Linked DNA regions of Rheinheimera salexigens. The protein of the gene in region 1 interacts with the protein of each later gene in a pairwise test. Links are inferred from orthologs where the notes say so. Each region holds a gene or a part of one and is shown in the gene's direction. Other genes may lie near its edges.

Region 1 (5,648 bases):
GCTAAGCCAGATCCAAAGTCGCTCTGATGCTGATAAACATTTAGCTCACTATATTAATGAGCTAGGTGTACGCCAATTTTTATTAAAAAGCTTAGCCATACAAGATGATCATTATAGCTGGCGCTTTAATTTAGCGGCATTAACTGAGCAATACAGCAAGATTAATGGTGAACTAGATCAAAAGGGTAGCTTTACCGGTGAGTGTTTATTTATAAAGGGTGAATTATCCGACTATATTTTAGCTGAACATAAGTCACAAATATTAGCCCAGTTCCCAAAGGCGCAAGTAAAAACGATTCAAGGCACTGGCCATTGGTTACATGCCGAGAAGCCAGCGATTTTCAGCCGACTAGTCCAAGATTTTTTATCGGCTTAACGGCTTAATTAATAGCAATTTATGCTATAGTGCCGTCAAATTTTTACAGCCAGGAGAAACCAAGTTGGCTTTTGAGCAAATTGAAACCCTTGGATTATGGTTGGGTTTATTTATTCTGTATGCTTTTATCGTCATGGCGATTTTAGATGTATTGAAAAAAAGCAATGCCCCGAAATTCGGCCGGTTTTTTGTATGGCTAGTGCTCTTTTTGTCGCCACTGGTATTTATTATCAAAAGCGTAGTACCGTTTTTTCTTGAGTAAGAAGGTTAAGATTAATGGCTAAGATTGCCACTGATCGCACCACTATTGATTTGTTTGCACAAGATAAACGTCCGGGGCGACCAAAAACAAATCCGTTGCCCCGAACGGAACAGCTTAAGCTGAACAAACGCAATCAAATCAAGCGTGATCGCAGTAAAGGTTTAAAACGTATAGAGTTCAAAGTGTCTGATAAATTGTATGAACAGCTAAGTCAGCACGCTAGCGACGCCGATATGACGCGCAGCGCCTATATTGAACATATTTTGACACAAATGTTGACCAGGTAAGAAGGTTAGATAATGGCTACTGTAGGCATATTTTTTGGAAGTGATACTGGTAACACTGAGCATATTGCTAAAATGATCCAGAAAGAGTTAGGCAAGCACTTATTTGATGTGCGTGATATTGCTAAAAGCAGCAAAGAAGATATTGCCGCTTTTGATTTAATTTTATTTGGTATCCCAACTTGGTACTACGGTGAAGCACAGTGCGATTGGGATGATTTTTTCCCAGATTTAGAGCAAGTTGATTTTACCAATAAACTCGTCGCGATTTTTGGCTGTGGTGATCAAGAAGACTACGCTGAATACTTTCTCGATGCTATGGGCACTTTACGTGACATTATCGAGCCTAAGGGCGCCATTATTGTCGGTCAATGGCCTACCGCTAGTTATAATTTCGTTGCGTCTAAAGGCTTAGCAGATGAAGACCATTTTGTCGGTTTAGGTATCGATGAAGACCGTCAACCCGAGCTAACGGAGCAGCGCGTTAAAGATTGGTGTAAACAAATTTATGAAGAGTTAAGCCTGAAAGAGTTTGAAGGTCTTTAACCGTTTCAAGCCAGTAAATTAGTTTACTGGCTTTTTTATAGCTTCTTTAATTTATAACTTCTTTAATTAATAACTACTTTAATTTGGCCGATATTGGCTTTTCTTCCGCACATATAAGGTGCGCAATACTTCGCAAACCACATTGCCCTTGTCGTCTTTAATGTCAATTCTAAACTGCGGAAAGTATTTTTCGCCCTCAGCTGTGGCTTGACTGATTTGTTGCAGTCTGTCTTCCGTTAAATAAAACTCAGCAAAAAGTTTACCTTTGCCTGGCTGTAAAAAATTAATTTCGGCTTGTCTATCCCATACAAAATATTTATTACCCAATACCCCCATCAACATTAACGGATAAATAGGATCGGTCATCGAAAACATTGAGCCACCATATTGGCTGCGATTTATGTTTTTTGTCCATGGCCGAGATTTTAATTCAACTTTACAATAGCGATAATCCTGATCTAATTTTACTATTTTGATACCACTGAAAAAAAATGGCGGCCAGCAATTAATCAATCGCCGCATAACCGCGGATTTAAATAACCATTTCATATAAATACTCTGGTACGACCTGTTATAGTTAGTTTAACAAGCCTATTCTCAAGTACAAGTCGTCAATTAAACAAATTAGAAAATAGCCAATTTGCTTAATAGTTTAATCCCTTTATAATCGATTCAAATTCACGTTAATGTTAGAGGTCTTATGTCAGATCATAATAGCGAACTGCGCAAAGCTGGTTTAAAAGTTACTCTGCCAAGAGTAAAAATTTTAGAAATCCTTCAAGATCCTAAAAACCAGCACATTAGTGCAGAGGATGTTTATAAATTGTTATTAGAGCTGGGAGAAGACATTGGTCTAGCAACAGTATATCGCGTACTTAATCAGTTTGATGACGCTGGCATTGTTACTCGCCATCACTTTGAAGGCGGAAAGTCGGTATTTGAGCTCGCCGGCAATGACCACCATGATCATTTAGTCTGTTTAAAATGCGGTAATGTTATTGAGTTTCACGATGATATGATTGAAGCTAAACAACTTGAAATAGCTGAAGAAAATGGTATGAAATTAACTCACCATAGCTTGTACTTATATGGTGAATGTAAAGATACTGAGCAATGTAAGAAGAATATTCAGCTACTAAAATTCTAGCATTATATTTCAGTCTTAGCTTTTACAGAATATGTAGCAAATTCATTATAACGTTTTAGCTTATTCATAAAAAAAGGCACCTTTTAAAGGTGCCTTTTTTGTACCAACATCAATGATTAGAATAGGTATGTTGCTATTACAGTAACTGTTCTAACTCAGGCAGCACGGTAAATAAATCAGCAACTAAGCCATAATCGGCAATTTGAAAAATTGGCGCTTCAGCATCTTTGTTTATGGCAACAATAACTTTAGAATCTTTCATACCGGCTAAATGCTGAATAGCACCAGAAATACCTACTGCTATATATAAGTCTGGAGCAACAATTTTACCAGTCTGGCCAACCTGCATATCATTGGGTACAAAGCCAGCATCTACAGCCGCGCGCGATGCACCAATAGCCGCACCCAATTTATCGGCAATACCATTTAGTAAGCTAAAGTTTTCACCATTTTGCATACCACGACCACCCGATATCACTATTCTAGCGGCAGTGAGTTCAGGCCGTTCAGACTTCGTTAGCTCTTCGCTAATAAAAGTTGATACACCAACGTCAGTAGCAATGGATACCATTTCAATGGGTGCACTGTTGCCCGTTTCAGCTGCTGCAAACGCTGCTGGGCGTACAGTTAGCACTTTAATGCTGTCACTAGACTGTACAGTTGCGATAGCGTTACCAGCGTAGATAGGTCGAACAAAGGTATCAGCAGATTCAATTTCAATAACGTCTGAAATTTGTGCCACATCTAATAAAGCCGCAACTCTAGGTAAAAAGTTTTTACCTGTCGTCGTCGCTGCCGTTAAAATATGTTGGTAATCTTTACCTAGCTCTACCACTAGCGCGGCAATGTTTTCAGCTAATTGGTGCGCATAGGCCGCATTATCGGCCTGTAATACTTTGCTTACACCTTGAATCGTTGCCGCTTCTTTTGCTGCTTCAGTACAGTTTTCACCGGCGACTAACAGCGTAATATCGCTACCAATGGCACTAGCAGCTTGCACAACTTTATATGTCTCTGCTTTTAAACCCTGCTCGTTATGCTCTGCGATTATTAAAATAGCCATTAGATCACCTTTGCTTCATGCTTTAATTTATCAACTAACTCTGCAACCGTCGCTACGGTAATACCGCCCTGACGTGTTGCTGGTGCTTTAACTTTTAAAGTCGCTACCTTAGATTCTAACGACACACCATAACTGTCGGCCGCTTTAACATCTAAAGGTTTACGTTTCGCTTTCATTATATTAGGTAATGAAGCATAACGCGGCTGGTTTAAACGTAAGTCAGTGGATACCACTGCAGGTAAAGTTAACGCTACGGTTTGTAAACCACCGTCAATTTCACGGGTTACATTAACTTTATCATCGACAACTTCAACTTTAGAAGCAAAAGTACCCTGCCCCATTCCCGTTAATGCCGCCAACATTTGGCCCGTTTGGTTATTATCCGAGTCTATAGCTTGTTTACCTAAGATAACCAGTTTTGGTTGTTCTTCAGCCACCACTTTGGCTAATAATTTTGCCACTTGTAGTGAATCTAAGTTAAGGCTGGTCTCAATATGTAACGCTCGGTCTGCGCCTAAGGCTAACGCGGTGCGAAGTTGCTCTTGTACGGCCGTTGCACCAATTGATACAACAACCACTTCAGTCGCGACACCGGCCTCTTTTAAGCGTACTGCTTCTTCAATAGCAATTTCACAAAACGGATTTAATGCCATTTTTACGTTAGTCAGGTCGACTGCAGTTTCATCCGCTTTAACCCGTACTTTTACGTTGTAATCTATCACCCGCTTTACCGGTACCAATATTTTCATAAAATCCTCATTGTTTGTACCCAGCAATAATTATACAACTGTATCTAACTGCACTGAGTATACGTCATCTAAACGGTTTATATTCATTAGCCACAATCTACTTATTGTTGACGTTAACGTCAACCTGCAATACCCTAACAAATATCAAAATACCCCTTATAATGTAAACAATATAAGCCAAGAGGTCAGAGTTGTGGAAAGAGAATCAATGGAATTTGATGTTGTTATCGTTGGTGCGGGGCCTGCCGGCCTATCTACTGCTATCCGACTGATGCAACAAGCTAAAGCTGCGTCACAAGAATTAATGGTGTGCGTAGTTGAAAAAGGCTCTGAAGTAGGTGCTCATATTTTATCCGGTGCGGTGTTTGAAACCAAAGCATTACAAGAATTATTTCCAGACTGGCAAACCATGGGTGCACCGGTGACCACCCCGGTAACGCATGATGATATTTATTTATTTAAATCTGACGCTAATGCCACCAAACTGCCTCATTTTGCCGTACCAAAAACCATGCATAATAGTGGTAATTATATCGTATCAATGGGCAATATCTGCCGCTGGTTAGCCGAACAAGCTGAGCAATTAGGTGTAGAAATATTCCCAGGCTTCGCCGCCAGCGAAGTAATCATTGAAGATGATGTGGTTAAAGGCATCTTAATCGGTGATATGGGCTTAGATAAACAAGGCCAACCTAAAGCTAGCTTTGAACCCGGTATGGAACTAAGAGCAAAATATACTGTGTTTGCTGAGGGCTGTCGTGGTCATTTAGGTAAACAACTTATCCAGCATTTCTCATTAGATAAAGATCGCTCACCGCAACACTATGCGCTTGGTTTTAAAGAAATTTGGGATGTCTCCGCCGATAAACACCATCCCGGTTTAGTGGTGCACTCTGCTGGTTGGCCGTTAAATAAAGACACCTCTGGTGGTGGCTATCTTTACCATGCCGAAAACCAGCAAATTGTGGTTGGCTTAATTATCGATCTAAATTACAGCAACCCTAATATTAATCTGTTTGAAGAGTTTCAGCGTTATAAACAACACCCAGTAATTAAGCAATACTTAAGCGGCGGTAAACGTATTAGTTATGGAGCGCGTGCTATCGCTAAAGGCGGCTTAAACAGTCTGCCTAAAATGACCTTTAATGGCGGCATGTTAGTCGGCTGTGACGCTGGCACATTAAACTTCGCCAAAATTAAAGGCAACCATACTGCAATGAA
Region 2 (13,220 bases), 810 kb from region 1 along the record:
GCAGTACCTGAAAAGAGCACATTAGCATCGCCAATTTGACGCAGCTGGCGTATTAGTGGGGCTTTAGTAGTAATGGTTTGGTGCTCTTCACTGGCAAAGCGAAACACACCTTCGGCGCCACCAAACCATATAGTATTGGCTTGATCAATCATTAAGGTATCAAAGGGTATATCTCTTAAAGGCTCTAGGGCTGCGGCCTGCCAACGATACTGCCCAGAATTGTCGGCCAATAAAGCACCAGCACGGCGACTGCCGTCAGTGTTATCCCACGTTAATAGCCATAAATTACCGGCGATATCTTCTTGGGGTAAACGCACCCAAGGTTGGGGTTGGCTAAAAGCAGCAGCCAATTTTTGGTCTAAATAAAACTGCTCTTTTATTCGATCGAAGCGGTAAAAGCCGGCAACAGTGGCAATAAGCAGTTGTTGGTTAAATACTGAAACAGCATTACGGTTGGCACTAGGTAAGCCAGCGGTTTTAGCAAAACGCTTCAACGCTAAGGGCACAGAATTACCGCCTTGCCATTGTTGCGGAATAATTAATTGATACACACCATGCGCTAACGAGCCTAACCACAGCTCGCCATTATCTAATTCTAAAATACTATTTATATTGCCTTTGACACCGGGGACTTGACCTTCATCATGCCAATTGCCGTTGTCATAGCGCATGCTAGCAAGACCATCTTGTAAACCAATATATAAGCGATCTGGGTTGGCTTTTGATTGATATAGGGTTTTACTGGCCTGCTCTGAGGGGCGAATTAATTGCAGCTGCTGCTGAACTAAGCTATATACGCCCCGGCTATTGGCAACCAGTAAGAGTGGGCCGAACTCCATAAAGTCCCAAGTTTGCTTTTGTATGGCAGAAATAAGCGTAAAGTGTTTACCGTTATCTTGATAAAATAAACCTAAGCTGGTACCGACATAAAGTACATTATTATGCTTATGCAGGGCTAAAACATTGCCACGTAGGCCATTGTTATCATCAAAATATGAAATTGCCGATGATAAATCAATGCGGCTTAAGCCATGGTCTAAAGCTAACCAGAGTCCTTGTTGATGGTCTTGATAAATGGCTCTTACGTTTTGATCAACCACACCAACAGATTTATCTAGATGATGTTTTAACTTGCCCTCAGGGGTAAGTATATAAGCACCACTTTGGCTAGTGCCTAACACAAAATCACCACTATTTAATGAATAGCCGGTATATAAAACGTCGGTCATTAACACGGAGTTGATATCGGTTTGCCATGGCTGACTGCCATTAGCATCCATTAAATATAAACCTTTAGTGCGGCTGCCAACCAGTAGCCGAGTGTCGTCATAGCGCAGCAATACATAAACACTGGTGCTAGCAAAACGCTCACTGCCGGCTACTAATTGAAAGTTATTATTAACTAACTCCACTAAGCCTGTGTCTTGCTCACGCACGATTAATCGGTCATCTAACCAAAAAGCTTTAAGAAACCGGCTGTTAGTACGCCATACTTTTACCTGATTATCTGTGGCATGGTCATAGCTAACACGAAAGATATAATTACGGCTAACAAAGTACACACCTTCTGCGGCGGCAAAGGTTTGGCGGACATCTTGAAAATCACGATATTCGGCAGGTATGCGATCAATTAAAGACACATAGCGGCTATCGTTTTGCTGATCTAGATAGCCAATGTCACCTTTAGCGCCGACATAAATATTGCCATCAACAGCTAAGGCTAAAGAGCGAGCTACAGATTTATTACCGGTTTGGATCATGCGCCATTGTGCGCCATCGTACTGCATAACACCGACATTGTTACCAACATAGAGTAAACCATGTTGATCTTGCGCTATGGCCCAGTTTTGGGTGCCACCATTGTAATCTTTAGGCTTAAAATTCGACAGTAACGGTGCGCCAGCTAATTCAGCCGAATTGGCTAAATTTAGCACGCTCACTAATAGCAACAAATACACGGTTAGCCATCGTGTTATACAAGATCTAAATTTCACTATGCTGACACTCCTTTGTAGCATAGTGCAAACGGACTTAAGCTTGAAAGCTTAGCGGAATAGTCTGTATTGCACTTATTTACGCAGTAACTTATCTAAATAGCCCATAGCAAATGCAGATAGCACAAAAGTGATATGCATTAATAAGTACCATTTAATTTTATCATTACTGATATTTTCTGTATTCATAAATACTTTTAATAAATGTATTGATGAAATAGCCACGATTGAAGCGGCCACTTTATTTTTTAATGAACCGGCATCCAGCTTTCCTAACCAGCCCAACTTTTCATCATTGTCCTCTAAATCTAATCTTGAAACAAAGTTCTCATAACCAGAGAACATTACCATCACAATTAACCCGCCGACTAAAGTAATATCAATGAGTGATAGCACCACTAACACTAATTCAATTTCTTTCATGGAGAAAATAATGGGGATGATGTGCCAAATTTCCTGAAAAAATTTAATACCTAAGGCTAGTAGTGCCAAACTTAAACCAAGATAAATTGGCGCCATAATCCAACGCGATGCATACATTATTCTTTCAAACCAAGCTTCCATAAATAAACCCATTTTGTTGTTAGGGTTTATTATCCGTTGTTATCGCCCTAGGTCAAGGATGAAATAAGCAACAATTAAGTGTTTAATCAACTGCTTAATTGATTGTATAAACAGTATGAGGCAATTACCGCAAATTTGAGCGTCTTGCCGCATTATTGTCAGTGTGCTGTTCAGAATGTGATAGCGTTCAATACCATGAATTTTCAGGTGATACTGTGTAATGAATCTATGTCGTATGGCCAGTGTAGCGCTGTTGTTATGTTGTTTATCAGCGACGGCGAATGAAGGTTTTTGGCAAACAGCACAACAAACTGAATTAGCCACACATCTAGCCAATAATCACGCCAACACAAAAGCAGACATTATCAATAAATTAACTCAGCTTAGTTTGGCAACTGCTGTAAAAGTAAATAATTGCAGTGGCGCGCTGGTGGCTAAACATGGCTTAGTATTGACCAGCAATAATTGTATTGCTGATAAAATAGCCCAATCTGCTGCGTTATCTGTTGAAGGGCTAGTGGCGAATGATAACTTTGCAGCAATAGACGCTAATAAAGAGTTGCCACTGCAAGGTGTAAAAATAACTATTCCGCAGCAAGTAGATGATGTCACGTTAGTGATTAAGCGCCAACTTGATAGTCAGTTAACTCCTCAGCAACGACTAATAAAACTGCAGCAGCTAACAGAGCCGTTATTACAACAGTGTGAGCTGCAAACTAAATTACGCTGTCAGTTACACACAGTTGATGGTGGGTTACAGTATAAAATAGTTAAATCATTAGAAATACAGGATGTTCGGTTGGTGTATGCGCCTAATGCGGCTTTAGCACAATTAGGCCAAAAGGCAGATGCTAACGCGTGGCCACAATATAGTGCGGATTATGTGTTTTTACGTGGCTATGTTGACCTTAAGGGCCAAACAGCAGATTTTTCATTGCAAAATGTACCGCACCAAGCGGAATCGTTTTTAGCTTTTTCCACCCAAGGTGTTAGCGAACATGACGATGTTTTAGTGGCTGGCTTTCCTATGTATAGCCAGCGTTATCAAACGGCAGCGGCTGTCAGCTTACAATTTGAGCAGCTAGAACCGTTACAATTACAATATCATCAGCAAGCGTTAGGTATAATCCAGAAACATACCACCAGCAATAGCCGGCTGGCGGAAACTTATCAGCATCAACTATATTGGCTGGCTAAAATCATTACTCAAGAGCAGAAACAGCTAGCGCGTTTTGGCCATAGTTCGGTGATTAAAAATAAGCTTAGCCAAGAAGCCAAATTAGCAACGTGGATAAATGGCAGTTTGGTTCGGCGGCAGCTGTATACTCAAGTAGTACAGCGTGTAACGGAGCTTAATCAACAGCAATATCAACAATCCCGGCGCGATCTTACATTAGAAAACTTTAACTATGTTCAGCTGCCATCATTAGCGCAGCAGTTATATCACTATGCCTTACTTAGGCAAGACCAAACCAGCAATAGCACTGCATTAAAGCAAGCCAAGCACGAGCTAACTCAAAGCATGCAGCATATTGCAGAGCATTTTGATAGCCGTGTTGATCAAAGCTTAGCCTTACAATTTTTAGCCGAATATGCCAAATTACCGCCAGAGCATCGCTTAGCAGATCTAGACCATTATTTTGCTTTAAAGGATGGTTTTAATGTCGAAATAGTTCGGCATAAATTAGAGGCCATTTATCGTGGCTCTAAATTGAGTGACAAAGCGCAGCGCGAAGCTTGGTTAACCGCTAATGTTGAGCAGTTCGTGCAAAGCCAAGATACCTTAATTAGCTTTGCGGTTGCTATGCAAAAAAGCCATGAAAAAATTCAGCAACAACGACAGTTGCTTGAAGCTGAGTTAGCCCAAGCTTGGCCAGCTTATATTGAGGTATGGCAAGCTTTTAATGATGCTAATAATTTGGATTTTTATGCTGATGCTAACGGCACTTTGCGGCTAAATGTTGCTCAAGTGAAAGGCTATCAACCAAGAGACGCAGTATGGTATCAGCCTTTTAGTTCTGCCAAAGGCTTAATAGATAATTTTGGCCGTACTGAAGCTGCACCTGCAGTAAACAAGCTGATGCAGCAGTTACAGCAAACTGAATATCAAAGTTTACCGATTAACTTTTTAACTAACGCTGATATTACCTCTGGTCATGCAGGCGCGGTAACCTTAAACTGGCAAGGTAATATTGTCGGTATTGTTATAGATGGCGCGTGCGAGACGGTTATTAGTGACTGGCATTATGATGAGCAACACAGTCGGGCTATTCATGTTGATAGCCGTTATATTTTATGGCAATTACAACAAGATAAAGCCGCAAAAACCTTATTAACCGAGTTAAGCAGAGCAAACTAGGCGGTTAGTTTAAATTGATTATTAACTAGCGCTCTTAATTAGTCTCATTTTGCAGTATTATATTCGCTTAATTACGTTTTGCTATTAGCATTTTATACGCATTGGAGACATAGTGAATAACCAGTTTCGGATTAAGCTTATTGTGCGGCGAGTAAAGGCATTGTCACCGCTACAATGGCTGCAACAAGGTTGGCAAATATTTAAACAAGCGCCGATGATTTGGCTATTAATGTTTTTCACCCTTATTTTTACCGCTGCGCTGGGTTCTTTACATACCTTATTAAATATTGCTGCGTTATTTATTAGCCCGTTTTTAACCGCGGGTATATATAAAAGCATTGTTGATATTCAGCAGAAAAAAACCATTCAATACACTGATATGTTTACTCCATTGCAACAACCGAGTTGCCGCATGGTATTTATTCGCTTGGCCGCCATCAATATGCTGGCTGCTATACCGTTAAGCGTATTAGCGCAAACCATTTATAACCAACAATTAGAGGGCATTAACGACCCTTGGTTGCTGCTGTTATTTGTTGCTAGTTCAATTATTATTTGGATGGTGTTTGCTTATGCCGTTGCCATTGCTTACTTTTTGCAAGAGCATAGGCTGTTAGCCATCATGCAAGCCAGCTTTGTTGCTTGCTGGCGCAATATTACCCCTTTAGCGGTGTTTGCTGGATTAAGCTTTTTATTAATATTATTAACTGTACCCACCATGTTTATTGGCTTAATTGTGGTTATTCCTGTACTTAATATTGCTTTCTTTTTATCGTTTAATGATTTTTTTGCCCTGCAAGTTAACACTAAAGAGGGTGATGGTGTGTTGGAAGTATAAGCATGCTTGAACCGGCAGAATTAAAACATAAAGCGCTAAGTTGGTTAACACGACGCGATTATAGTGAGGTAGAGTTACGCCGCCGCTTACAGCAGTTGGGCGGCTTAAGCGAACATATTGAGCAAGTTATAGCTTGGTGTAAAAGCTACGACTATCTGAATCAACCGCGCTATATTAAGATGTTAGTGCGTAGCCGAACGAATAGAGGCTATGGCTTTAACTATATTGCTCAAGAGCTGAAACAGCATAATATTGGCGTGGATGAGCTAAAGCTGTGCTTAGCAGAATTAAATATCGATTGGTTTGCAGCGGCAAAGCGGGTATATAGCAAAAAGTATTCGGATAGCCCAGTAATTGATTACAAAGATAAAATGAAACGTATGGCGTATATGCAACGCCGTGGTTTTAATCATGACCAGATACAACATATTTTTACAGAGTATTAAATTAACGAGTTACTTGGTTTAATTAATTCGTTTTGAACAACCCAACGTGGACAGGATTTTTTCATGACAATGACATCGGCCAATATCAGGCGTGCTTTTTTAGATTTTTTTGCCAGTAAACAACACCAGATAGTGCCTAGCAGCTCGCTGATCCCAGGTAACGATGCCACATTGTTATTTACCAACGCTGGCATGGTGCAATTTAAAGATGTCTTTTTAGGCCAAGACCAACGTAATTATACCCGCGCGGTATCTTCACAACGTTGTGTTCGAGCGGGTGGTAAACATAACGATTTAGAAAATGTTGGCTACACAGCACGGCACCATACTTTTTTTGAAATGTTAGGTAACTTTAGCTTTGGCGATTATTTTAAGCGTGAAGCTATTCAGTATGCGTGGCAATTTTTAACCGAAGAAATGCAGTTACCAAAACATAAGTTGTTGGTGACGGTATATGAGTCTGATGACGAAGCTTATGCTATTTGGTTAAACGAAATTGGTGTGCCGGCTGAGCGAATTGTTCGGATTGGCGATAATAAAGGTGCCGCTTACGCGTCTGATAATTTTTGGTCGATGGGCGATACCGGCCCTTGTGGACCTTGCTCTGAGATTTTTTATGATCACGGTGAGCATATCTGGGGTGGCCCTCCAGGTTCAGCCGAAGAGGATGGCGATCGGTTTATTGAAATCTGGAATATCGTTTTTATGCAGTTTAATCGCCAAGCCGATGGCCGCATGGATCCGCTGCCTAAGCCCAGCGTTGATACGGGTATGGGGCTTGAGCGCATAGCCGCTATTTTACAAAATGTGCACAGTAATTATGAAATAGATATGTTTGTTGGCTTAATTAATGCTGCGGCCAAGATTACCGGTGCCACGGATTTAAGTGATAAATCATTACGGGTAGTGGCGGATCACATTCGTAGCTGTGCATTCTTAATTATTGATGGCGTGCAGCCGTCTAATGAAGGGCGTGGTTATGTGTTACGGCGCATTGTCCGTCGTGCAGTACGCCATGGTAATAAACTTGGTGCTAAAGGCGCGTTTTTCTATCAATTAGTGGCAGAACTTGTTAAGCAAATGGGCGAAGCCTATCCAGAGCTGGCACAAAAGCAGGCCGTGATAGAAAAGGTACTAAAATTAGAAGAAGAGCAATTTGGCAAAACTCTAGAGCGTGGTTTAGTTATCTTAGAGCAAGCTTTGCAGCAGGTTGAAGGTACTGTTTTACCGGGTGAATTAGTGTTTAAGTTATATGATACTTATGGCTTTCCAGTCGATTTAACTAATGATGTTGCTCGTGAACGTAATTTAACCATTGATCAAGCTGGCTTTGATGCCGCGATGGCCGAACAACGAAAACGTGCCCAGCAAGCGTCAAATTTCTCTGCCGATTATAATACCAACTTAACCACAGCCCAGCAGTCAAAGTTTACTGGTTATAGTGAAGAAACTAATCAAGCCGTGGTGTTAGAGCTCATAAAAGAGGGTGAAGTGGTAGCACAGCTTGAAGATGGTGATACTGGTTTAGTTATCTTAGATCAAAGCCCATTTTATGCAGAGTCAGGCGGCCAAGTCGGTGATACGGGAAGCTTAAATTTAGCTTCTGGTGCGGTATTTATGATTGAAGACACTATAAAGCTGAACAATGCTATTGCTCATAAAGGCAAGGTGTTGGGTGGCATTAAAACGGGTGATGCCGTTAGCGCACAAATTGATACCGTGCGCCGAGCTGCAATCAAACAAAACCACTCTGCTACCCATTTACTGCATGCTGCTTTACGTCAAGTATTGGGCGAGCACGTGACCCAAAAAGGCTCGTTAGTGCAACCAGATCGGTTACGTTTTGATTTTAGCCATTTTTCCGCAGTAAAAGCCGAAGAGTTACGCCGTATAGAACAACTGGTCAATGAACAAATTCAGCAAAATCATGCCTTAGAAACCCGATTAATGTCTATTGAGCAGGCTAAAACCGCCGGTGCTATGGCGTTGTTTGGTGAAAAATACACTGACGAAGTACGTGTATTAAGTATGGGTGAATTTTCGATAGAACTTTGTGGCGGAACACACGTCAAACGCACCGGAGACATTGGTTTAGTAAAACTGATTTCTGAAGCAGGTATTGCTTCAGGCGTGCGCCGTATAGAAGCGGTAAGTGGTGCTGGCGCTGTGGCGTATGTGCAGCAGTTAGAGCAACAAGCACAACAAGTGGCTGCAGCACTTAAAGGCGATGTGTTAAGCATTGCAGAGCGCGTAGAGCAGTCTTTAGATCGCAGTAAGTTATTGGAAAAAGAAATAGAGCAATTAAAAGCTAAATTAGCCAGTCAAGCGGGTGCATCTATTTTAGATCAAGCAGAGCAAATTGCCGGAGTAACGGTGTTAGTCGCTCAATTGCCGGCTACCGAGCCAAAAGCGCTACGGACGATGCTTGATCAGTTAAAAAACAAATTAACATCAGCGGTTATTTTATTAGCCACAGTAAATGATGATAAAATTAGCTTAATAGCTGGTGTGTCTGCCGATGTTACCGATAAAGTGCATGCTGGAAAGTTAGTGGGTTGGGCTGCCGAGCAACTAGGTGGTAAAGGCGGTGGTCGTCCTGATATGGCCCAAGCCGGTGGTACCGATGTTAATGCCTTAAGTGCAGTACTTGACGGTGCTAAGCAGCAGGTTAGCCAGCAGCTCGCTTAAGGCTAAATAAAACTATTAGTTTAATCTTTAGTAAATAGCTTAATTAAAAGCATAGTTAAAAAATTAGTAAGCCAACGGCCTTATCGCATAGTGTTATGGTCGTTGGCGTAAATTTAAGCCAAGAATGTTGATACAATGTTGATTGGTCTTAAATTCTTTTAATTATGGCGAAAAATAACCTGAAAATAGTAATTGGTTGCTACAATTACTAGGCTTTTCCATTACAAATAGCTAATTAGTGTCATTATTTACCTTGTCAGGCTGTTAATCAGCTCAGGCGCTGAGTTATGATACCCCACTATAAATTTATCTCAGTGTGAAATGCATTGAGAAAATGCAACAGGAGCAAGCGAATGCTAATTCTTACTCGTCGTGTTGGTGAGACACTGATGATTGGTGACGAAGTCACAGTGACCGTATTAGGTGTAAAAGGTAACCAAGTTCGCATTGGTGTAAATGCACCTAAAGAAGTTTCTGTACATCGCGAAGAAATTTATATGCGTATCCAAGCAGAAAAAGGCACAACTGAAGAAAATTTCGGTGGTGATAAGTAATTTAGTTTACGTGACAAACTTTGCTTGCATAGTATTGAATTTGTCCATTTAGTGCTGGTTATCTAAACAATTGTTTAAAAGGTCGCCAAACGCACTTCTAATTACCAGAAATTGTTTGACATATATTCTTAAGACATTAATATACACGCCGCAACACAGAGTGGAGAAATGGCCGAGTGGCTGAAGGCGCACCCCTGCTAAGGGTGTATAGGGGAAACTCTATCGAGGGTTCGAATCCCTCTTTCTCCGCCATTTTGTTTTAGACCGGACGCATAGCTCAGCTGGATAGAGTACTCGGCTACGAACCGAGCGGTCGGAGGTTCGAATCCTCCTGTGTCCGCCATCTAAACCTTAGATGGCCAAGTGATGAAGTAAAGTAAAGAAGTTGTAGTAACAAGTTTTAATATTTAAAGTAAAAGTTAGCACCACCCCGGACGCATAGCTCAGCTGGATAGAGTACTCGGCTACGAACCGAGCGGTCGGAGGTTCGAATCCTCCTGCGTCCGCCACATTAAGAAGAACCCGCTCTGGTGAAAACCTAAGCGGGTTTTTTATTACCTGCTTTTTATTATCTAAATCATCAGCGTTATGCTATAAATGCACTATAAATTTGTGGCTAACACGCTTAGAATAAACCGTATTAGCGGCACAGCAATTCTTCTATCTACTGCAGCGAGCCAATCCATAGTGACGGTTTTAGCTACCACTAATACAGCAGCACAGCCAATATCTGACAACCACAGTGTTACTATGCAAACTGTGTTATGTCGGCATTGCGATTTAGTTCAGGAAATTACTACTTTACAGGCTGGCGAAGAGGCATGTTGCAGTCGTTGTAACCATACTTTAGATGCTCGGCATGTTCAGCCGATACTTAGGCCTGTGTTGTATGCAGCAACAGCGTTATTTATGTTGTTGTTAGCCAATTTATTTCCCTTTGTTAGCATGTTTGTTGCCGGTGATCGGCATCAAATGAGCTTCTTTGATACCTCGTCAGTGTTATTTCAACAGCATCATCAATGGCTAGCCTTACTGATTTGGTTGTTAATTCAAGCTATTCCGGCTTTTTGCATGATGGCAATTATATATTTAAAGCTAGGTATGCTCTATAAACTACCGTTTAGAGTATGGGTGGCGCGGGTTTTATACATGTTAAAACCTTGGAGTATGGTCGATATCTTTTTAATGGGTCTTATTATTAGCTTTGTTAAATTAGTGGCCGATGCTGAAATTTCTTTAGGGGCGAGTTTTTGGGCCTTCTGTATTTTTTGTTTATTACATTTGCGGGTGTTTCAAGTTATTGATCAACGAGAGTTATGGTCAAAAATATCGCCAGCGCCATCGTTATCACTCAACACTACAGTAGGTATGGGTGGATTAGAGCAAGGCTTAAAGCTGTGTCAAGTGTGTACGGGAATGGTGTTGTTACAGCATAAAAATTGCACGCGTTGTCACAGTACGGTGTATCCGCGGCAACGTGGCAGTATTCAAAATACCATCGCTTTATTAGTCGCCGCAATAATACTGTATATACCTGCAAACTTATTGCCGATTATGATCACAGTATCGTTTGGTGATCGTATAGAATCGACAATTATTAGTGGCTTAATAATTATGTGGCAAGACGGCGCTTATCCAGTGGCCATTATTATTTTAATTGCCAGTGTGATTGTGCCAGTTGCAAAAATACTGGTGTTATTGTGGTTGTGTTATTTAACCCGAATATCCAAAGCAGGCCGACAACGTTATTCGACACAAGTGTATCGGGTGGTTGATTGGATAGGCCGCTGGTCGATGGTGGATGTGTTGGTGGTTGCCATTATGGCAGCTTTAGTTAGGTTTGATTTATTAATGACTGTTTATCCTGGTGTGGGCGTTATTGTATTTGCTGCCGTGGTGATATTAACTATGTTAGCAGCGTTAAGTTTTGATCCGCGGTTATTATGGGACGCACGTCCGGTATATGAGGGGAAAGCGAGTGACAGATAGTGAAGTTACAACAGCGAAAGTCCGCAGTATTAAACAATGGTCACCAATCTGGGTTGTGCCACTCGCTGCAATCTTGGTTGGTTGCTGGATGCTATATAATCACTACCAGCAACAAGGGGCATTATTAACGTTAGTGGCTGCAGATGCTGAAGGCATTATTGCCAATAAAACCCAAATTAAAAGCCGTAGCGTTGATGTTGGTCAGGTGGTTTCCGTCGAATTAAGTGGCGACTTAAAACAAGTTATTATTAAAGCGCGGATGAAACCTGCCATTAGCGCCATGCTGAACCAAGACTCACAGTTTTGGGTGGTTAAACCGCAAATTGGCCGAGCGGGTGTCACCGGTTTAGATACCTTGTTATCTGGCGCCTATATTGAATTGCAACCAGGCGAGTCTGAAGTAGAACAGCGTCATTATCAGTTATTACCTTCCCAACCTGCAGCACCGGCCGATGCGCCGGGTATCCGCGTTATGTTGAGTGCATCAGATACCAGTGGTTTAGCCGTTGGCGATCCGGTGCTGTATCGAGGCTATGAAGTGGGTACGGTCGAACACAGTGAATTTAATTTAGGTCAAAAACGTACTGAATATCAAATATTTATTCGTGAGCCTTATGATAGTTTAGTGTCTGAAAACGTCCGTTTCTGGCTTAGTAGTGGTTTTTCATTTGATTTGAATGCGGAAGGCTTACAAGTTGATATTGCTTCAGCAACTACATTATTAAGTGGCGGTGTAAGTTTTGATTTAATGCAAGGCTGGCCCAGCGGTAAAGCGGTCGATAATGGCTCTGAGTTTCAATTGTTTCCCAACCGACAACGGGTGCAAGAGGGCATGTATAACGATTATGTTGAATACTTATTATTTTTTGACGAGTCGGTACGAGGTTTAAAATCAGGCGCGCCGGTTGAGTATCGCGGTATTCGTGTAGGTACGGTTGCTAGTGTGCCGTTTTTCTTTTCTATTGAAAAACCGTTTGAAGTATCTTTGCAACAAGGTATACCGGTGTTGATTCGGGTTGAAACTGGCCGGCTATATGAAAACTTAAGTAAAAAGCAGCTTAAAGAAGAATTAAATAAAGCCGTTGCCAAAGGCATGCACGCTACATTAAAACCCGGTAACTTATTAACCGGCGCATTATTTATTGAGCTGGCGTTAAATAATGATCCTGTCTTTGTTGAGAGCCAAGTCAGCTTATTAGCAGAGCAAAGGTTGTTAAGCGACAGTGCTGGCTACCCAATGTTACCCAGTGCCCGTAGTGGCTTTAGCAATATTGAACAAAAAGTATTAATGGCGTTAGACAAAATTAATAACTTACCGATTGAGCAATTATTATTGCAAGGTGATAAAACCTTACAAAGCACCGATGCGTTGATGCAAAGTGCTTCAATACTTGTTAAACAAGTCGATGCCTTATTAACGTCACCGCAACTACAGCAGTTGCCGCAAGATTTGCAACAAAGTATGCAACAGTTGCAAGCGATGTTAGCGGGTATTAGCCCAGGATCGCCAGCTTATGATCGATTAGACAGTAATTTGCAAACGCTGGATCAAGTTTTACGTGATGTGCAACCGGTTTTGCAATTATTAAATCAACAAAGTAATGCCTTATTCTTTAATGCTGAGACCGCCGCTGATCCTGAACCTAAGAGAGCTAAACCATGAGAATGTTTAACGTTTTTGTACTAGTACTTGTTATGCTAACGGCTGTTACAGCCTGTAGTAGCTCGGTATCGGTGGATTATTACCAATTAAGCACGGCTAAATTAGCGCATGAAGCAAAATCAAAT

Evidence for each region.
Region 2: the proteins of fldA (region 1) and BI198_RS13455 interact in binary tests that used the Escherichia coli proteins (3 or more experiments, as listed by UniProt). The link is inferred for Rheinheimera salexigens from one-to-one orthologs.

What each region holds. Positions count from the first base shown.
Region 1 is NZ_MKEK01000001.1:2,120,472-2,126,119, forward strand. The notes cover bases 1-2,702. They hold fldA (flavodoxin FldA), read left to right. Parts: upstream 1-937; coding sequence 938-1,468; downstream 1,469-2,702. Other genes in these bases: BI198_RS09620 (alpha/beta fold hydrolase), read left to right, coding at 1-376; BI198_RS09625 (DUF2788 domain-containing protein), read left to right, coding at 441-638; ybfE (LexA regulated protein), read left to right, coding at 653-925; BI198_RS09640 (DUF4442 domain-containing protein), read right to left, coding at 1,547-2,017; fur (ferric iron uptake transcriptional regulator), read left to right, coding at 2,169-2,615. In the rest of the region: BI198_RS09650 (electron transfer flavoprotein subunit alpha/FixB family protein), read right to left, coding at 2,752-3,678; BI198_RS09655 (electron transfer flavoprotein subunit beta/FixA family protein), read right to left, coding at 3,678-4,427; BI198_RS09660 (electron transfer flavoprotein-ubiquinone oxidoreductase), read left to right, coding at 4,636-5,648. UniProt on the Escherichia coli protein: Low-potential electron donor to a number of redox enzymes. Involved in the reactivation of inactive cob(II)alamin in methionine synthase.
Region 2 is NZ_MKEK01000001.1:2,924,627-2,937,846, reverse strand. Bases 4,598-7,479 are described here. They hold BI198_RS13455 (regulatory protein RecX), read left to right. Parts: upstream 4,598-5,757; coding sequence 5,758-6,201; downstream 6,202-7,479. Other genes in these bases: alaS (alanine--tRNA ligase), read left to right, coding at 6,271-7,479; BI198_RS13460 (DUF2189 domain-containing protein), read left to right, coding at 5,030-5,755; BI198_RS13465 (S46 family peptidase), read left to right, coding at 4,598-4,917. Also shown: BI198_RS13475 (hybrid sensor histidine kinase/response regulator), read right to left, coding at 1-1,994; BI198_RS13470 (TIGR00645 family protein), read right to left, coding at 2,070-2,558; more of BI198_RS13465, read left to right, coding at 2,779-4,597; more of alaS, read left to right, coding at 7,480-8,889; carbon storage regulator CsrA, read left to right, coding at 9,243-9,443; BI198_RS13425 (PqiA/YebS family transporter subunit), read left to right, coding at 10,041-11,432; intermembrane transport protein PqiB, read left to right, coding at 11,422-13,095; BI198_RS13415 (PqiC family protein), read left to right, coding at 13,092-13,220. UniProt on the Escherichia coli protein: Modulates RecA activity through direct physical interaction. Can inhibit both RecA recombinase and coprotease activities. May have a regulatory role during the SOS response. Inhibits DNA strand exchange in vitro.